DNA from 4 places in the Paenibacillus sp. FSL H7-0357 genome. Region 1 is predicted to be linked to each of the others. Evidence: riboswitches for the same ligand, from Rfam matches in the RefSeq annotation. Region 1 holds a riboswitch; each other region holds the start of a gene.
What was found. A riboswitch is a leader RNA that binds a small molecule or an ion and turns the genes downstream of it on or off. The one in region 1 is predicted to bind cyclic di-GMP.
Positions count from the first base shown of each region.

Region 1 (3,733 bases):
TGGAGCCGGAGAGCACCGTTAGAATTTCCTTGCCCAGAATCTTGGGCGTTCCGCCATTCATCCGGCTAGTGATTGCAGATACCAGCGTAAGTAGAAAAATGAGAATTAACGCATACATCAATAGGTTACGAGTCCATTTAAGTATCACTGGAGAGCACCGCCTTGTTTAGAATACGCCTTGCTTTTCGCCTATTTTTACCGTTATGCTGTCAGGATTCGCGTCCGGGGCAGGGGCTTCAGGCTCAGCAGTCTTATCAGGCTTTGCTTGCTCCTCAGCTTCGAGCTTCGCTTTCTCCTCGGCTTCGAGTTTCGTCTTCTTCTCAGCCTCGAGTTTCGCTTTCTCCTCAGCTTCGAGCTTCGCCTTCTTCTCAGCCTCGAGTTTCGCTTTCTCCTCGGCTTCGAGCTTCGCCTTTTCTTCCGCTTCGAGCTTCGCCTTCTTCTCAGCCTCGAGTTTCGCTTTCTCCTCGGCTTCGAGCTTCGCCTTTTCTTCCGCTTCGAGCTTCGCCTTCTTCTCAGCCTCTTTCAGTCCTTGGATCACGTCAGCGGCCTCTGTATGCATCAACGAGGTTTCGTCCGCATAACTCCTAGCCTGTTCGGCCGCGGTCGATGCCTGATGATAGGCTGCCTGCACATAAGCGTCCACTCTTCTGATGGAGCTTAGCTTTCTAACCATCTCCTGAAATTCGCCCAGCGTTAGATTGGCTTGGCTGAGCAATTGTTCGAATACCGGGATATCGTTATTTTGTGCGGCTGTTAATTGATTAAAATCGACCTCATATGGAGAAAGTCTCTGGTTCACTTCATTGACTTGCTGCTCCAGCTCTAATTGCGAGCGTGTTAGATAGCCTTGAAGCTCAGCTAAAAAAGCAGCCGCGCCGGCCGCAGCCTCACGCGTTTGTGCAGCAGCCTCTTGAATACCTCCAATACGTCCCTCTGCGGTCTCCGAGTCCGTATTCTTATCCGTTATCTCCGCTAGCACCTCTCTCGCCGCTTCACGCTGCTGGACCGCAAGCTTCATCGCTTCGCTGGCTTGGTTGGCAATGTGATCGACCGTGCTTGGAAACACAAATGCTGTGGTGATATTGGATGATTCGGTTGCTGCGACGTTAGTCAGCAATGCATACGTGGGCGTTGTAATTTGGCCGATGCCATAAGCCGAAATCACTACGATCCCTGCAATTTGGGGAAGCGTATACCGACGGATGTTTCTATTCCGGGAAGAACGTGAAAGCCTCACAGGAGCCTCTCCTTTAGCTGCTTGCAATTTCCTGCAAACAAGGTAATCTATTAACACCCAGCCTTTATGACGAACGATTTTTGTTCGTTATTAAGAACCATGACGTAAGTATATGCCATTACTCCTACAAATCAAAAATCTCATTTTGTTGCAATATTCTTAATAAAGAACGATTTATAGTTAAAATTCTGCTTTTAGCTTCATTTTCCTCAGCTTATCGTACTTTTTAACGAACGTTTTCGTATGAAAAATCTAAATGATACCGTAGAGGGAATAAAAATAATGGGGATGTGGAGTGGAAACGACATAAAAGGGGGATCATTCATACCGGAACTGATTCTATAGTGCTTTGTCCGTCTTCCGGTTATTTGTTATACTGTAACAAAAAGTACGGAGGGGCGTTTTTATCGTGCCAGATAATATGGGAAGTCGCATCCACCATCTCCGTCTGGAAAAAGGCTTGTCTCTTTCGGAGCTTGCGGATAAGGCTGATGTGGCGAAATCATACTTAAGCAATGTGGAAAGAAATATACAATCTAACCCCTCTATTCAATTTATTGAAAAAATCGCTGACGCACTTCAGGTATCCATTCATGCGCTGCTTTACGGCGAGCCTTCCGATGTGCAGGAGTCACCTCTGGATGGAGAATGGTCCCGGCTCGTACTGGAAGCTATGGCTTCGGGTATAAGCAAGCGGGAATTCAAAGAGTTCTTGGACTATCAAAAATGGCGGTTGGAGCAGAAGGATTCCTGATTCATGCAGGTTCCTTCTACTGCCGGTCATACAGAAAGGGCACAGCGGAGAGATCCGCTGTGCCCTTTCTGTATGTACAAAAACTTTTAACAACCAACTGCTACATCGCCTGCAAAGTCTTCTCATTAAAAAATTGGCGGATTTCATCCGCTTTGATGCCCGCCTGCTTAGCCGACATCAGCAAATAGACCCATTCTAAATCCAGATCAACTGTCTGCAGTTCTCCGTTGTTCCCCTGGTTGGACTTATCCAAGAAATCTCCTCCTAAGATTACGCGTCCCCAGGCAGTCCGGCCGTCGTAGTATTTCTACATTAGACCCGAGACTTTGTGCCCCTGTCTTTCGGCAGGTTTACCCTTTACTGGATCCTTTACATGAAAGGATCTGGTTAGAAATTCATGAAACCGTTATCCGCAATAACATTATACAATATCTTACACGAAAAGTGTGTCGATTTATGGGAATATTGTATAATTAGAAACGGAAAATAATTGATTATTTTGCCAACTGCTTGTACGAATTACTCGATAATCCCAAAAAATTGTAGAACAAGCCTCTTTATCTATATATGTATATATGAAAACTGAAAACAACTTTTTTATTTCGTTCATTTCAATCACACCGCCGCATCATTTTCATATAGTTAAGAAACCAAACTTATAATAGTTCTGTATGAATTAGGCACTGAATCATACCGTTTTGCGAACGGATTCAACCAAAGTATGAATTGATTACCCGCCTTGAAAGTTGCACAATAAGATGAGGAATGAAACCGCAAACATCGAAGCTCCACAAGGGCGCCGGCGAAATTTTGGCGCGCGTGGAGTTCATCCGTTAGGAGGATGTATTCATGGCAGCCAAAGATCCCTATAACGAAACTGTGTGGAGCAAGTATTACGGACCCAATCTGGGTTACATCCAAGAGAAATATGAGCAATTTGTAAAAGATCCAACTTTAGTAGAGCATAATTACCGCGATCTCTTCACCCTTTCCGGCCCCCCTCCATTGGCTCCTGATGCCGAACAGGCACCGCTGCCTGTGGTTTCAGGAGATACTGAGTGGCTTAGAAAGGCCGTAAGGGCATCCAAGCTGATCGCCAATATCCGCATACATGGCCATATGGCCGCCAATATCGACCCGCTGGACCGGGGAAACAATCCGATGGCGAAATATTTGGAGTACGAAACCTATGATCTGACCCGCGAGGATTTAATGGCTATGCCCGCCTCGCTGATCTGGGAGAATGCCCCGAATGACGTTCATACTGCTTGGGATGCCGTTCACCGGATGCGCCAGGCCTACACGCAGACCATTGCCTATGAATTCGGGCATGTGCGTGACGAGCAGGAGCTGCGCTGGCTGAACAGCCAGGCGGAATCTACCAGCTCTCCCGCGCCTCTAAACAACACAGAGCGCAAAGAATTGCTGAAAAGGCTGATTCAGGTAGAGCAATTCGAAACTTTCCTTCATAAAACTTTTGTCGGCCAGAAACGCTTCAGCCTGGAAGGCAATGACGCCTTGGTGCCGATGCTGGATGAAATCGTGCGTGCTGCCGCTCATGACGGTGCGGAACATATCCTGATGGGTATGGCGCATCGCGGACGGCTTAACGTCCTGGCTCATATCCTGGGCAAACCTTATGATATTATTTTCTCGGAATTCCATCATTCGCCGAACAAGGAGCTGTTCCCTTCCGAAGGCTCCATGGGCATCAACTACGGCTGGACCGGTGATGTGAAATA
Region 1 covers NZ_CP009241.1:408,606-412,338, reverse strand. The annotation lists gene sipW (signal peptidase I SipW) at 1-148, opposite strand, end outside; gene H70357_RS34060 (hypothetical protein) at 167-1,237, opposite strand; gene H70357_RS01830 (helix-turn-helix domain-containing protein) at 1,659-1,991, shown strand; gene H70357_RS34910 (anti-repressor SinI family protein) at 2,092-2,244, opposite strand; cyclic di-GMP riboswitch class I at 2,272-2,356, opposite strand; gene H70357_RS01825 (2-oxoglutarate dehydrogenase E1 component) at 2,841-3,733, shown strand, end outside.

Region 2 (3,733 bases), 2.2 Mb from region 1:
ACCAGCTTCTTGCCCACCGCCGCAGCTACAGAATCCCTTGCCCAACTGCTAACGCTGCCGTTGTCCTTATATCCGCCCAATTCGGCTTGAAGCTTGGCAGATTCAGCAGCAGAAGCCCGGCTGCCGATAGTGCTGTCTATTGCCCGCATCAGCATCACCATCATCTGTTCACGGGTCAGCGGATCATTGCCGTGAAAAAGTCCACCTTCTCCCGTTACGATTCCTGCCGCTGCAGCTGCTTCCACATAAGGGTAGGACCAGTTCGCAGCTGAAACATCACGGAAAGCCGGTGTCTCCGGCCGCTGCGGCTGCAATCCAAGAGTTGCTGCCAGCAACTTGGTGAATTCAGCCCGGGTCAGGATCCCTTTTGGCGCATAAGCGGTTCCGTTCATCCCGTTCACAATCCCCCTAGCCCCCAGCACCTCTACAGCTTGCTGCGCCCAGTGGCCTGACATATCTGTGAATTCAGCTCCGCGCAGCATTACCGCATATAGTCCGGAAGCTATAATTCTGGATTGAACAACGGCGTCTTCCGCCGCAGTCACTCCGCCAATATAGTTCCATATGCCTTTTGCCAGATCGTTGCTATAGATTCCAAGCTTCTCACGACCTGTCGTCCAAGGCGCTTCCTTCGGGTACCCTACCGTCAGCTTGGCCGGCATCAGGAACGGAGCACTCGCTTGCACCTGCCACGCAGAACCTGCCTTCAGCAGTTTTTTGCCTGTTGCGTCGAGCAGTACTTCTTTCTCCAGCTCAGCTTGGGCCAAGCTTACAGTGGTATTGTCAGGGAAGGTTCCTGCTGCAATCTCCAGCCGTGCCCAGCCATTCAGTACAGACAAAGTACCTCCCGCACTTCCGATAACCTGACTGTCCTTGGCTCCGGTCACTACAGTGGTCTTCACTTCCGGGGTTGCACCCGGACTCGGATCTGCGCCTGGATTTGGAACTGCACCTGGAGTTGAGGTTGTCCCTGGAGTTGGAGTCGTTCCTGGCGTTGGGGTTACCCCTGGACTTGGAGTGGCTCCCGGACTCGGAGGGGTTGATCCTTCTTTCAGGTCTATCGACTCTATGTAATCATCCTTCTTGCTGTAAAGCAGTTTATCCCCGGTAATGCCGATCAGCTTCGTTCCGGGCTCTATTGCTGGCAGTGATTTCACTGCATATGTAGTAAGGTTCACTTGCTGCAATGTGGCAGCACCGTCCCTTTCCTCTTGAAAAACTGCCTGTCCTTCACCTATCGACATGAAGGCATACTGGGTTCCTCCAGGCTTCATCTCGGTGAGATCCACAGGCAGAGCAGTTAGGTCCTTGATATTCAAAATCACATATTTGCTCTCGGAAGACCCATTTTTTTGCTTAAACAGCACATCGCTGCCGTTAAAAACAAACCAGTCCACATAGCTTGCTCCGCCCAAACTAACAAGTGCACGCGTAGCCCCGCTTTTCAAATGGAGCAGACTGAGCCCCCCGTCACGGGCATTCTTATACACCACATTGCCGCCGGCCAGCACCGGGAAACGTCCTTCGCCGAGGTCGGCTTCAACACCCGTAGCCAGATCATGATAGATCATGCTGCCGTAATTTTTGCGCTCGTACCAGACTACACCGACTCCATCTGTAGTCGGATTGCCATATGTGCCAGACTGTTTGTTAAGCTTTCTTCGGGTACCCGTCTCAAGATCGGCAGTGTAAATATCCCAGTTCAGTGAAGACTCCTGCTCTGTTCCTTTGTCGGCCCACACTGCAACGTTGCCGCTCACATAAGGCGCATCCTTGGCGGATGAACCCGATGTAAGAACAGTGCTGGCACCACTGGCCTGATTCATCGCGTGAACCTGCTTCACCCCGTCGGCCTCTGCTTCCAGCCATACAATCTGGTCGCCGGATACGTTATAGTCCGTTCTACCCGGATCGGTCCCGGCAGCCAAAACCTGCTTCATGCTAAGGCCTCCGCTAAACAGGCCCACAAGCATACTCACCGCCACTGCGGACACAACCGTCCGCGAAAACTTCCCTTTCCTTCTAAACCTCATTTACTTCTCTCCCCCAGCGCTATTTGTAGGCACGCCAAAAAACCAAGTGCCTTGAGCGGCCCGGCTGTCTTAACATCCTCCTTTGGATGAAGTAGACCCGTGGCTTTGCGTCTCCGACTTTCGTACGGATTTGCCTTTGTTTCAAACTCGGTTTTTCTGTCCCGTTATGGGTATGCAGGTGTGACTTTAGTTGTACAGGACTCTTTCTTTATCGGAATTTATCCCTATTAAATTAATAAGTCCTAGTTCTCCCTTACTTATATACCTTTTCCTTTTTTCGGAAATAGGCCTCATTCTTCGACATTTGTAAAGATTTAAAACAAATTTAGAAACAAAAAAACGGCATCTCTGCCGTTTAATTGTGTTATAGACTCTCAGGATTCGAACCCAGGCCCTATATAAAGGATTTCACTAACTACTCCTGCTTTAATGCTTGGCTGCGGCTGCAGGTGCAAACAGCGAGTTTGCAAGTAGAGCTACCGTTCCTTTATACACTGCGTGCGACGCTGCGACACTTCCCAAATGTCCTCCTATGTGCAGGTGAATCACTCCGTGAAGAGAGGACCAAATCGTACCTACAATAAATTCCGCATTTGAATCACCAGCAATTAGGCCTTGCTCTTTAGCGCTGACAATCACGGACAACAAGCGCCGCATAGCAGTAACAGTGCCTTTCATGCTCTGCTCATCCGGTTTGAAATCTGCAAATGCTCCCCCAAACATCAATTTATAGTAGCTGGTATAGCGCTGGCCAAATTCCCAATACACTTCTGCCAGATTAATTAAATACTGCTGCAGATCCTCTGACTGTGAAGCACTCTCAAATTCGCTCGAGAGTATTTTGCAGCCCTCCAGATATAATTGCTGGGCTAAACCTTCTTTATTAGCAAACAGACTGTAGATGATCTTGGTCGAGCAACCCATCTTCTGAGCTACTTTTCGCACGGTGACAGCTTCCGGCCCTTCTTCCTGAAGAATAAAGGCTGCTGCATCAACTACGAGTTGACGAAGACTAGCTGTGTTCTGTAAGCGGGCTTCCTGGTAGGTTGTCAGCTTTCTATTGCTTGCGTCAGCAAAATTATTAGGTTCATTCAACTTAATCGCCTTCTTTAGTTATGTTGTTATTCTCGGGAAACGCAGTTTCCAATCATATACCACGCATTCTATACAGTCGATTCCACAAAGTCAATCATACATGCACATATCTTCTTGCAAATTTTAAAAAAAGAAGGTTTGACTTTCTCCAGCCAGCAGGTTACTATGATTTCAATAGGAAACACTGTTACCAACTAACAAGCTAATATTGCTTTGGGCACTACGTTTAAAGTAATTTTTTTCGCACAATCGGTAACATCGTTTCCTAACGAATACATCGTTTTAATAGGAGGAGTAATTTTATGAATATTCAAGGAAAATGGTCGCTAGTCACAGGTGCCTCTTCCGGCATTGGCGAACAATTTGCAATACAGCTGGCTAAACAAGGAAGCCATCTGGTTCTCGTAGCCAGATCTAAGAACAAACTCGATGACTTGGCAGCGGAACTCGAAAGAAGCTATAACATCAAAGTCAAAGTCATAGCTATGGATCTTACGGAAGCAAGTGCACCAAGCGAATTGTTCCAGCAATGCCAGCTGTTGAAACTTGAGATTGAGCTGCTGGTCAATAATGCCGGATTTGCCACTCATGGGAGGTTCGAGCAA
Region 2 covers NZ_CP009241.1:2,625,617-2,629,349, reverse strand. The annotation lists gene H70357_RS11330 (S-layer homology domain-containing protein) at 1-1,940, opposite strand, end outside; cyclic di-GMP riboswitch class I at 2,085-2,178, opposite strand; gene H70357_RS11325 (TetR/AcrR family transcriptional regulator) at 2,460-3,128, opposite strand; gene H70357_RS11320 (SDR family NAD(P)-dependent oxidoreductase) at 3,431-3,733, shown strand, end outside.
Region 2: it holds a riboswitch for cyclic di-GMP, as region 1 does, so the genes downstream of both, H70357_RS11330 (S-layer homology domain-containing protein) here and H70357_RS34910 (anti-repressor SinI family protein) in region 1, are expected to answer to the same signal.

Region 3 (3,733 bases), 3.1 Mb from region 1:
CGGCCAAAGAACTCCCAAATGCCGATAAGCTTGTCCGCTGAAGATCCGGCCTGCAGAGCCAATTCCTCATTGCTGATCTTATAGGCAGGATGGTACACTTCGGTGCTTACTATTTTGACATTAGCCATGGTTGACCACCCTCTGCTTTAGATTTAGGATATACGATTTAGGATTTAACGATTGCCCAAGCCTCTTCCACCGTATCCACAAAATGTCCTTTAAATCCGGCGCTTGGAGCTACTCTCTGTAATTGAGATTTGGCTACTACTTTCTTCGGATTCACCAGAACCGCATGTTTAAAACCGTTATACAGCACATAGCAGCGTTCCAGAACCGGTAGTATCTCCGGCTTGAAGGGCGCCATATCGTTGCAGTCAATAATCAGAGACATCTCGTGGATCGGCAAAGTCGGCATGGACGCCTCGAATATTTCCACTTCTTTTACCGTTTCAGCCAATTCGGCAAATCCATGCAAGCTGATGAAGATGGTGTTGAATTCCGGGTACATTTTAGTTTCTGCGATCATTTTTTAACGACACTCCTCTAGTTGTTTTTTTTCAATTTGCGGTTGCGGGATTCATTGGAAATAGGTTCATACCCAAAATTTACCGCTTTACTACTATCGTCAAATTGCACTGTTTTTTTGATAGTTTCTGAAAATTCATTTATGGCGTTCTGACTATTGTACGAAGCACAATATAGTCATTTGCGTCGCGTGAGATCAGTGTGTCTTTATTGAAATACACAAAATTGTCCGCACTGCGGTTTCGTTCCCCAAGCAAAAAGAGTTCCCCGTTTCGGAGGTTCACTCCGCGGGCTACCAGTTTATTGTTCATCATTTCCGAGAACACCGCATAATTGTCACCCACGATTAATAGATCATTCCGGTCGCCATTTACCCATTCACGTTTAAGCAATACTTTAACCGGAGCTCCGGCTTTACTGCGGTCCATCGTCATATAAATGAAATAATTTTTGGTCTTGCCGGCAGCATCCACTTCTTTGGAGTCAATCATCCAGACAATATCTTTACCATTCGAAGCTACGAGGTTGAAGGATTCATTTTCTTTCAGCTTGTAAAGCTCAATTGTTTTTGAACTTGGCAGATCATACAGATACAACGTGCCGGTGTCCCATTTGCTATAGATGAACTTGTCATCTACAAACTGGTGGACCTGATCAAAACCGAGATCATTGATGGTCTGAGTTTCCAGCGTCGTTTTGTTAGTGAAGTAAAAATCTGAGCCACTGCTGTGTGCATAATATTTGTCACCCACACCCAGTAATTCCGGAGTTTTCACTTCCAGCGGAAGCTCGCTTGTTTTTTTTGTTTTCAAATTGTACTGTACCAGCTTCTTCGGGTAGATATTAATTCGTTTAGTCACTTCAATTGTAGACTCATAATAATAAACACTGTCTCCCAGGAGCTGCAGGTTCGTTTTGAACGTGTTAGTAGAAGTGACTTTCTCCGTCGTCTTCTTCTTCCAGTTATGTAAGTACAGCTGATAAGCCCCTTTGCTATCCTTCTCCAGTGAAGCGATCGTGTCACCCGTGAACTTGTAGTTGTAGTCAAGCGGCATGTTATATGCAGTTTTGACATCTGTAAAAGTGTACTTCGCAGCTGCGTGGACCGGAGTAGCAATCAGGGGTCCTGCAGCCAAGGCCGCAGCCAGAATAAACGCTAAACCTGGCCTTATTTTGTGGCGAATCTTCAAAAACATGTTTTTTTATTCTCCTTTTGTTGTATTTAGACAACAAAAAACCAAACTACATGAGCGTCCCCGCTGTCATGCCGCTTTCGTGAGCGGTTTAGACCGGTGGCTTTGCGTCTTCCGCCTTTCGGCGGAGTTGCCTTTGTTCATCAGCTGGCGCTTCCGAATCACAAACATATTTTGGTATTTATTATCTATCTAAATTTATAATTCGACAAGAGTAGTCATTATCCTTCTTTTTTCTCACATTCAAATATTGTTCGCTGTATCTGTTTTGTTACGATAGTGCATAGATCCGTTTGACCATAAAATCGAAAAAACGCTGATTCCAGTTCTCTGACAGCCGTTCGGTCAAGTCTGCAATCAACACCACAGCGAGGTCCACCAGCTTCTGGACACCTGAAGGGAGTGCGTCCGGTCCAAGAGCATTTAACGCTCCTGTTAACTCATCCAGTTGCTGTGGACTGAGTTTGTGATGCAATCTCTTAATGCCGAGCTGCGCTGTAGAAGGATCTGCTACATGCCGCAGAACTATCATTAGATCTGCCGCCAGATGACTGCCAAGCCGGTGTGCCCAGAGCAAATCGCCGCGGAGATACGCGGTTTCAAATTCCAGAAGACTGAAAGTGAAACCGGAAAGGATTCTCGTAATCTCTACATCCGACATGGGGAAGCTCTCTGCTTTGTAGTTGGCAAGACATCCCTCGGGATCATGCAGGACAAGGATTTGCTCGGTTTGTTTCAGACTCTCCTCAGTCACTGTATAAAGATCGAAATGCAGACCGTCTTCAAACACGCCAACAATTTGTGGTCCTACGAAGTTAGCTTCCGACCAGAATATCAGCGGTTTATAGCTCTCCATATAGGATATTCTGCGCGTTAAAAAATCCGTCAAGCCCTCGCTGTGGACCAAACAGTACAAATCAACATCCGAGTAAACATCCTGCTGTCCTCTGGCATGTGCACCTTTCAGAAATACCGCCCTGACTGCCGGATCATCCTTTACAGCCAAGCCTACCTGACGGATTGCTTCGTCTTGTTTCATTCTCTCTTCCCCCTGCAATGTGTAGTATGATCTGAACATAATCTTTCTTTTTTATAAAAAGTGAGAAATATTGTGGCGCTGGTGCGTCTTATATACAAATAAATTAATGGGAGGCACTGGATGAAGGCACAGGAAAACGACAAACAAATCATTGCCGAAGTGCTGCAGGGCAACCGGGAGGCCTTTGCGGTACTCGTAGACAAATACAAGTCGAGCTTGTATGGTCTGCTGCTCGGTATGGGCGCCAGTCACCAGGATGCACAGGATTTGGCCCAGGAAACATTTATCAAAGCATACCAGAAACTCCGCGAGCATCATGGCCAATCAAGCTTTGCCGCTTGGCTGTACGCCATTGCGATCAACCACTTCAGGTCACTGAAAAGGCGGAAATCCCCTGGCCTAACAAGCAACTTACTGGAGGAGAAGGATCACGGGCCAACCCCTGAAGAGCAGTATATGCGTAAGGAAGACGAGCTTGAAATGCACCGGAAATTGGCCAAGCTTCCAGAGCGATACCGGATTGTACTGCTGCTTCGCTATACCAATGAATTATCCTATGAGGAAATCTCAGCGATAACGGGAATGCCTATGCACCAGGTCAAAAATTGTCTCCACCGCGCCCGTCAAAAGCTGAAGAAACAATGGTCGAAATCCAGGGAGGGTTCCAATGAAAAAATGGGCTTACACCAATCACAATGACTTGTCCGGCACTGATAACGATCTACTGACGGATTCACAATTGTATACAAGCTCTAATCTAGCTGATGATTTCACAGAGCGCGTTATGGAACAAGTTCGCAATACAGAGATACAGCCCGCCTCCGGGCAAAAATTATCCGAGATATCCGGAATGCAAACGGGCCGCACCCTAAAAAGAGGTTTAAAGTGGGGCAGCTCTGTTGCTGCAGTGATAGGAATTGCTTCATTACTGTTTTTCATTGGCAGATCAGGTACAGTCTCAGAGACGTTATCCACC
Region 3 covers NZ_CP009241.1:3,507,280-3,511,012, reverse strand. The annotation lists gene H70357_RS15185 (ketoacyl-ACP synthase III) at 1-128, opposite strand, end outside; gene H70357_RS15180 (hypothetical protein) at 167-526, opposite strand; gene H70357_RS15175 (hypothetical protein) at 666-1,721, opposite strand; cyclic di-GMP riboswitch class I at 1,772-1,863, opposite strand; gene H70357_RS34350 (aminoglycoside 6-adenylyltransferase) at 1,990-2,757, opposite strand; gene H70357_RS15165 (sigma-70 family RNA polymerase sigma factor) at 2,878-3,456, shown strand; gene H70357_RS15160 (DUF4179 domain-containing protein) at 3,425-3,733, shown strand, end outside.
Region 3: it holds a riboswitch for cyclic di-GMP, as region 1 does, so the genes downstream of both, H70357_RS15175 (hypothetical protein) here and H70357_RS34910 (anti-repressor SinI family protein) in region 1, are expected to answer to the same signal.

Region 4 (3,733 bases), 280 kb from region 1:
GCAGGGACAGCGAACAGTTTTTTTTGGAACAAGAAGGTGACCTTTAAGGATAAGAGTCAGGCTAGCAAGGACAGTTTTGACCGTATGCAATTAGTCCGATTCATCATACTGAACCTGGTTGTACTGGGGATATCAGTGCTGCTGATGCATCTGCTAACGGACAAATTTGGAGTTCAGGTGCTGATTTCCAAAGTGCTGGTTACGTTCGTCACCGTCATCATCAATTTCTTTGGCAGCCGTAAATGGGTATTTTAAGTCAAATGTTGGGCCGTGGAGTTTCTTTATCTTAAAGATCGGGGGGATTTGATGCGTAAGTTTTCCTATTTGATCATAATTGCAGGAGTTCTAGTCATGCTGTATCCAAAAGCGAGCGAATGGTATAACGACCGGCAGCAAGAGAAGCTGCTGAAGGAGGCTGAACAGGCTTATAGTGAGCTGGCCCCTTCGTCAGAGCCCGATCTGAAAAAACAGTACGCCGAGGTCACTGCACTGCTGGCAGAAGAATCAGCTGGGGATGAACCAGTGCAGGCTGCCGAACCGGCAGAGCAGGAAATAGAGGTCGGCGGCAAAGTGACCGGAATTATCACAATCGACAAAATCGATTTGAAATTGCCCATATTGGAAGGGGCGACCAAAGCCAACATGAAGCATGCCGCAGCCCATATGAAGGAAACCGCTCCAATCGGTGAAATAGGCAATGCTGCCATAGCTGCACACAGGTCTAGGACTACAGGGAGATTATTCAACAGACTGAACGAAGTAAAGGTCGGAGATACCATTTCCGTCAAGACAAGCGATCAGGAGTATAAATACGAGGTTTATGATATCTCGATTGTTGAGCCTACGGATGTGTCTGTACTGAACGGGAATAAACAAGATAAGATCCTTACCCTCATTACGTGTGATCCTTTGGTAAATCCGACCCATCGACTGATTATCCACGCTAAAGCGGTTTGAAGTAAGAGAACAGATCATAAAATGCGAAAATTATAAAAATTTAAATGAATTAAGTAGAAATCTAGTGATTTAGGTCTTGTAACTAGGCATTAATATGATACTATATAACTATAAAAGCTAAACACGATAACGGCAAACCTATCGAAAGGTAGGGACGCAAAGCTAAAGGGCCTTCCCTGTAAGGATGGCAGCCAGCTACCGAATGAAGAGGCTTTTTTTGTTTGTTCTTAAGATGAATCTAGTATATTCCAATAGTAGTAGGAACAGATAAAGCTTAAACGATAACGGCAAACCTATCGAAAGGTAGGGACGCAAAGCTAAAGGGCCTTCCCGGGTATGGATGGCAGCCAGCTACCGAAAGGGGTTTTATCCATGAAGAAGTTCTATTATATGTTCTTGACCTTGTTCGTCCTGGTTACTTCTGTTCAAGTAAGCACAGCTAACGCATCCAGCGTAGAGTCGGGCTGGTTAAATACATCGCAATTGAGCCAAGGGGTTGTCCAAGTTTCCTATGATGTTCCCAAGGACAAACGTATCAAGCTCATGATTACTAAAGACAACAAGAGCTACTCTTATAACTTATATGCCTCCAAAGCTACAGAAACGTTTCCACTGCAGCAGGGGAATGGCGCTTATAAAGTGTCAGTCCTAGAGAACACCAGCGGCAACAAATACAAAGTGCTTTCTTCCGAAACCGTAGACCTGAGCATGAGCAACACCAACGCCGTATATTTGAGTTCCGTACAGAATGTGAAATGGAATTCTTCCGATAAAGCAGTACTGAAAGCTAAGCAGCTTACGCAAGGGCTGACCACTGATGAAGCAAAGGTACAAGCTATCTATAATTACATCGTGGCGAATGTAAAGTACGACTACACCTTGGCGGCTAATGTTACGCAGGATTATATCCCGAACAACGACAACACACTCGCTAGTAAGAAAGGGATTTGCTACGATTATGCATCTTTGTTCGCCACTATGCTCCGCAGTGAAGGGATTCCGACAAAGCTGGTAATGGGCAATACGAGTTATGTATCTGTATATCATGCCTGGAATGAAGTATTGCTTAACGGCAAATGGGTAACGATCGATACGACAGTGGACGCCGGATTAGGTAAGAACAAAGAAACAGGCTTCACCAAAGCGTCGAGCAAATATACAGCAGCTAAGATCTACTAATCCTGTAGAATGATGATTACTCTAAGATAACCGGCTTAATATTTAAGCCGGTTATCTTTTTTTGTTTAAGGGGTTGCTTTTTTATATTGATGTGGGGTATTATAGGTAAGCGTTGTTAGAGCGCACCCAAGTAAATAAGGAATGGCTGAAAAGTTGTTTCAAAAAAAAGCTTGCGTTTCTAAATCAAACGTGATATATTATAAGAGTTGCTGGTGACGAGATAATCGACACTGACAACGAGCTTGATCTTTGAAAACTGAACAACGAGTGAGTATGGAAATCACGCAAGTGAGATCCAAAATTAGAGAATGTAAATTCTCGTCAGATGTTTCAAATTGAGCAATCGCTCTTTCTAAATACCAATTTGGAGAGTTTGATCCTGGCTCAGGACGAACGCTGGCGGCGTGCCTAATACATGCAAGTCGAGCGGAGTTATGAAGGAGCTTGCTCCGGATTAACTTAGCGGCGGACGGGTGAGTAACACGTAGGCAACCTACCTCTTTGACTGGGATAACTACCGGAAACGGTAGCTAATACCGGATAATTCCTTTGTTCACATGGACGAAGGATGAAAGGCGGAGCAATCTGCTACAAGGAGATGGGCCTGCGGCGCATTAGCTAGTTGGTGGGGTAACGGCTCACCAAGGCGACGATGCGTAGCCGACCTGAGAGGGTGAACGGCCACACTGGGACTGAGACACGGCCCAGACTCCTACGGGAGGCAGCAGTAGGGAATCTTCCGCAATGGGCGAAAGCCTGACGGAGCAACGCCGCGTGAGTGATGAAGGTTTTCGGATCGTAAAGCTCTGTTGCCAGGGAAGAACGTCCGGTAGAGTAACTGCTACCGGAGTGACGGTACCTGAGAAGAAAGCCCCGGCTAACTACGTGCCAGCAGCCGCGGTAATACGTAGGGGGCAAGCGTTGTCCGGAATTATTGGGCGTAAAGCGCGCGCAGGCGGCTATTTAAGTCTGGTGTTTAAACCTTGGGCTCAACCTGAGGTCGCACTGGAAACTGGGTGGCTTGAGTACAGAAGAGGAAAGTGGAATTCCACGTGTAGCGGTGAAATGCGTAGATATGTGGAGGAACACCAGTGGCGAAGGCGACTTTCTGGGCTGTAACTGACGCTGAGGCGCGAAAGCGTGGGGAGCAAACAGGATTAGATACCCTGGTAGTCCACGCCGTAAACGATGAGTGCTAGGTGTTAGGGGTTTCGATACCCTTGGTGCCGAAGTTAACACAGTAAGCACTCCGCCTGGGGAGTACGGTCGCAAGACTGAAACTCAAAGGAATTGACGGGGACCCGCACAAGCAGTGGAGTATGTGGTTTAATTCGAAGCAACGCGAAGAACCTTACCAGGTCTTGACATCCCTCTGAATCCACTAGAGATAGTGGCGGCCTTCGGGACAGAGGAGACAGGTGGTGCATGGTTGTCGTCAGCTCGTGTCGTGAGATGTTGGGTTAAGTCCCGCAACGAGCGCAACCCTTGACTTTAGTTGCCAGCAGGTTAAGCTGGGCACTCTAGAGTGACTGCCGGTGACAAACCGGAGGAAGGTGGGGATGACGTCAAATCATCATGCCCCTTATGACCTGGGCTA
Region 4 covers NZ_CP009241.1:693,417-697,149, forward strand. The annotation lists gene H70357_RS03085 (GtrA family protein) at 1-255, shown strand, start outside; gene H70357_RS03090 (class D sortase) at 352-957, shown strand; cyclic di-GMP riboswitch class I at 1,079-1,160, shown strand; cyclic di-GMP riboswitch class I at 1,234-1,316, shown strand; gene H70357_RS03095 (transglutaminase-like domain-containing protein) at 1,330-2,136, shown strand; rRNA gene H70357_RS03100 (16S ribosomal RNA) at 2,498-3,733, shown strand, end outside.
Region 4: it holds a riboswitch for cyclic di-GMP, as region 1 does, so the genes downstream of both, H70357_RS03095 (transglutaminase-like domain-containing protein) here and H70357_RS34910 (anti-repressor SinI family protein) in region 1, are expected to answer to the same signal.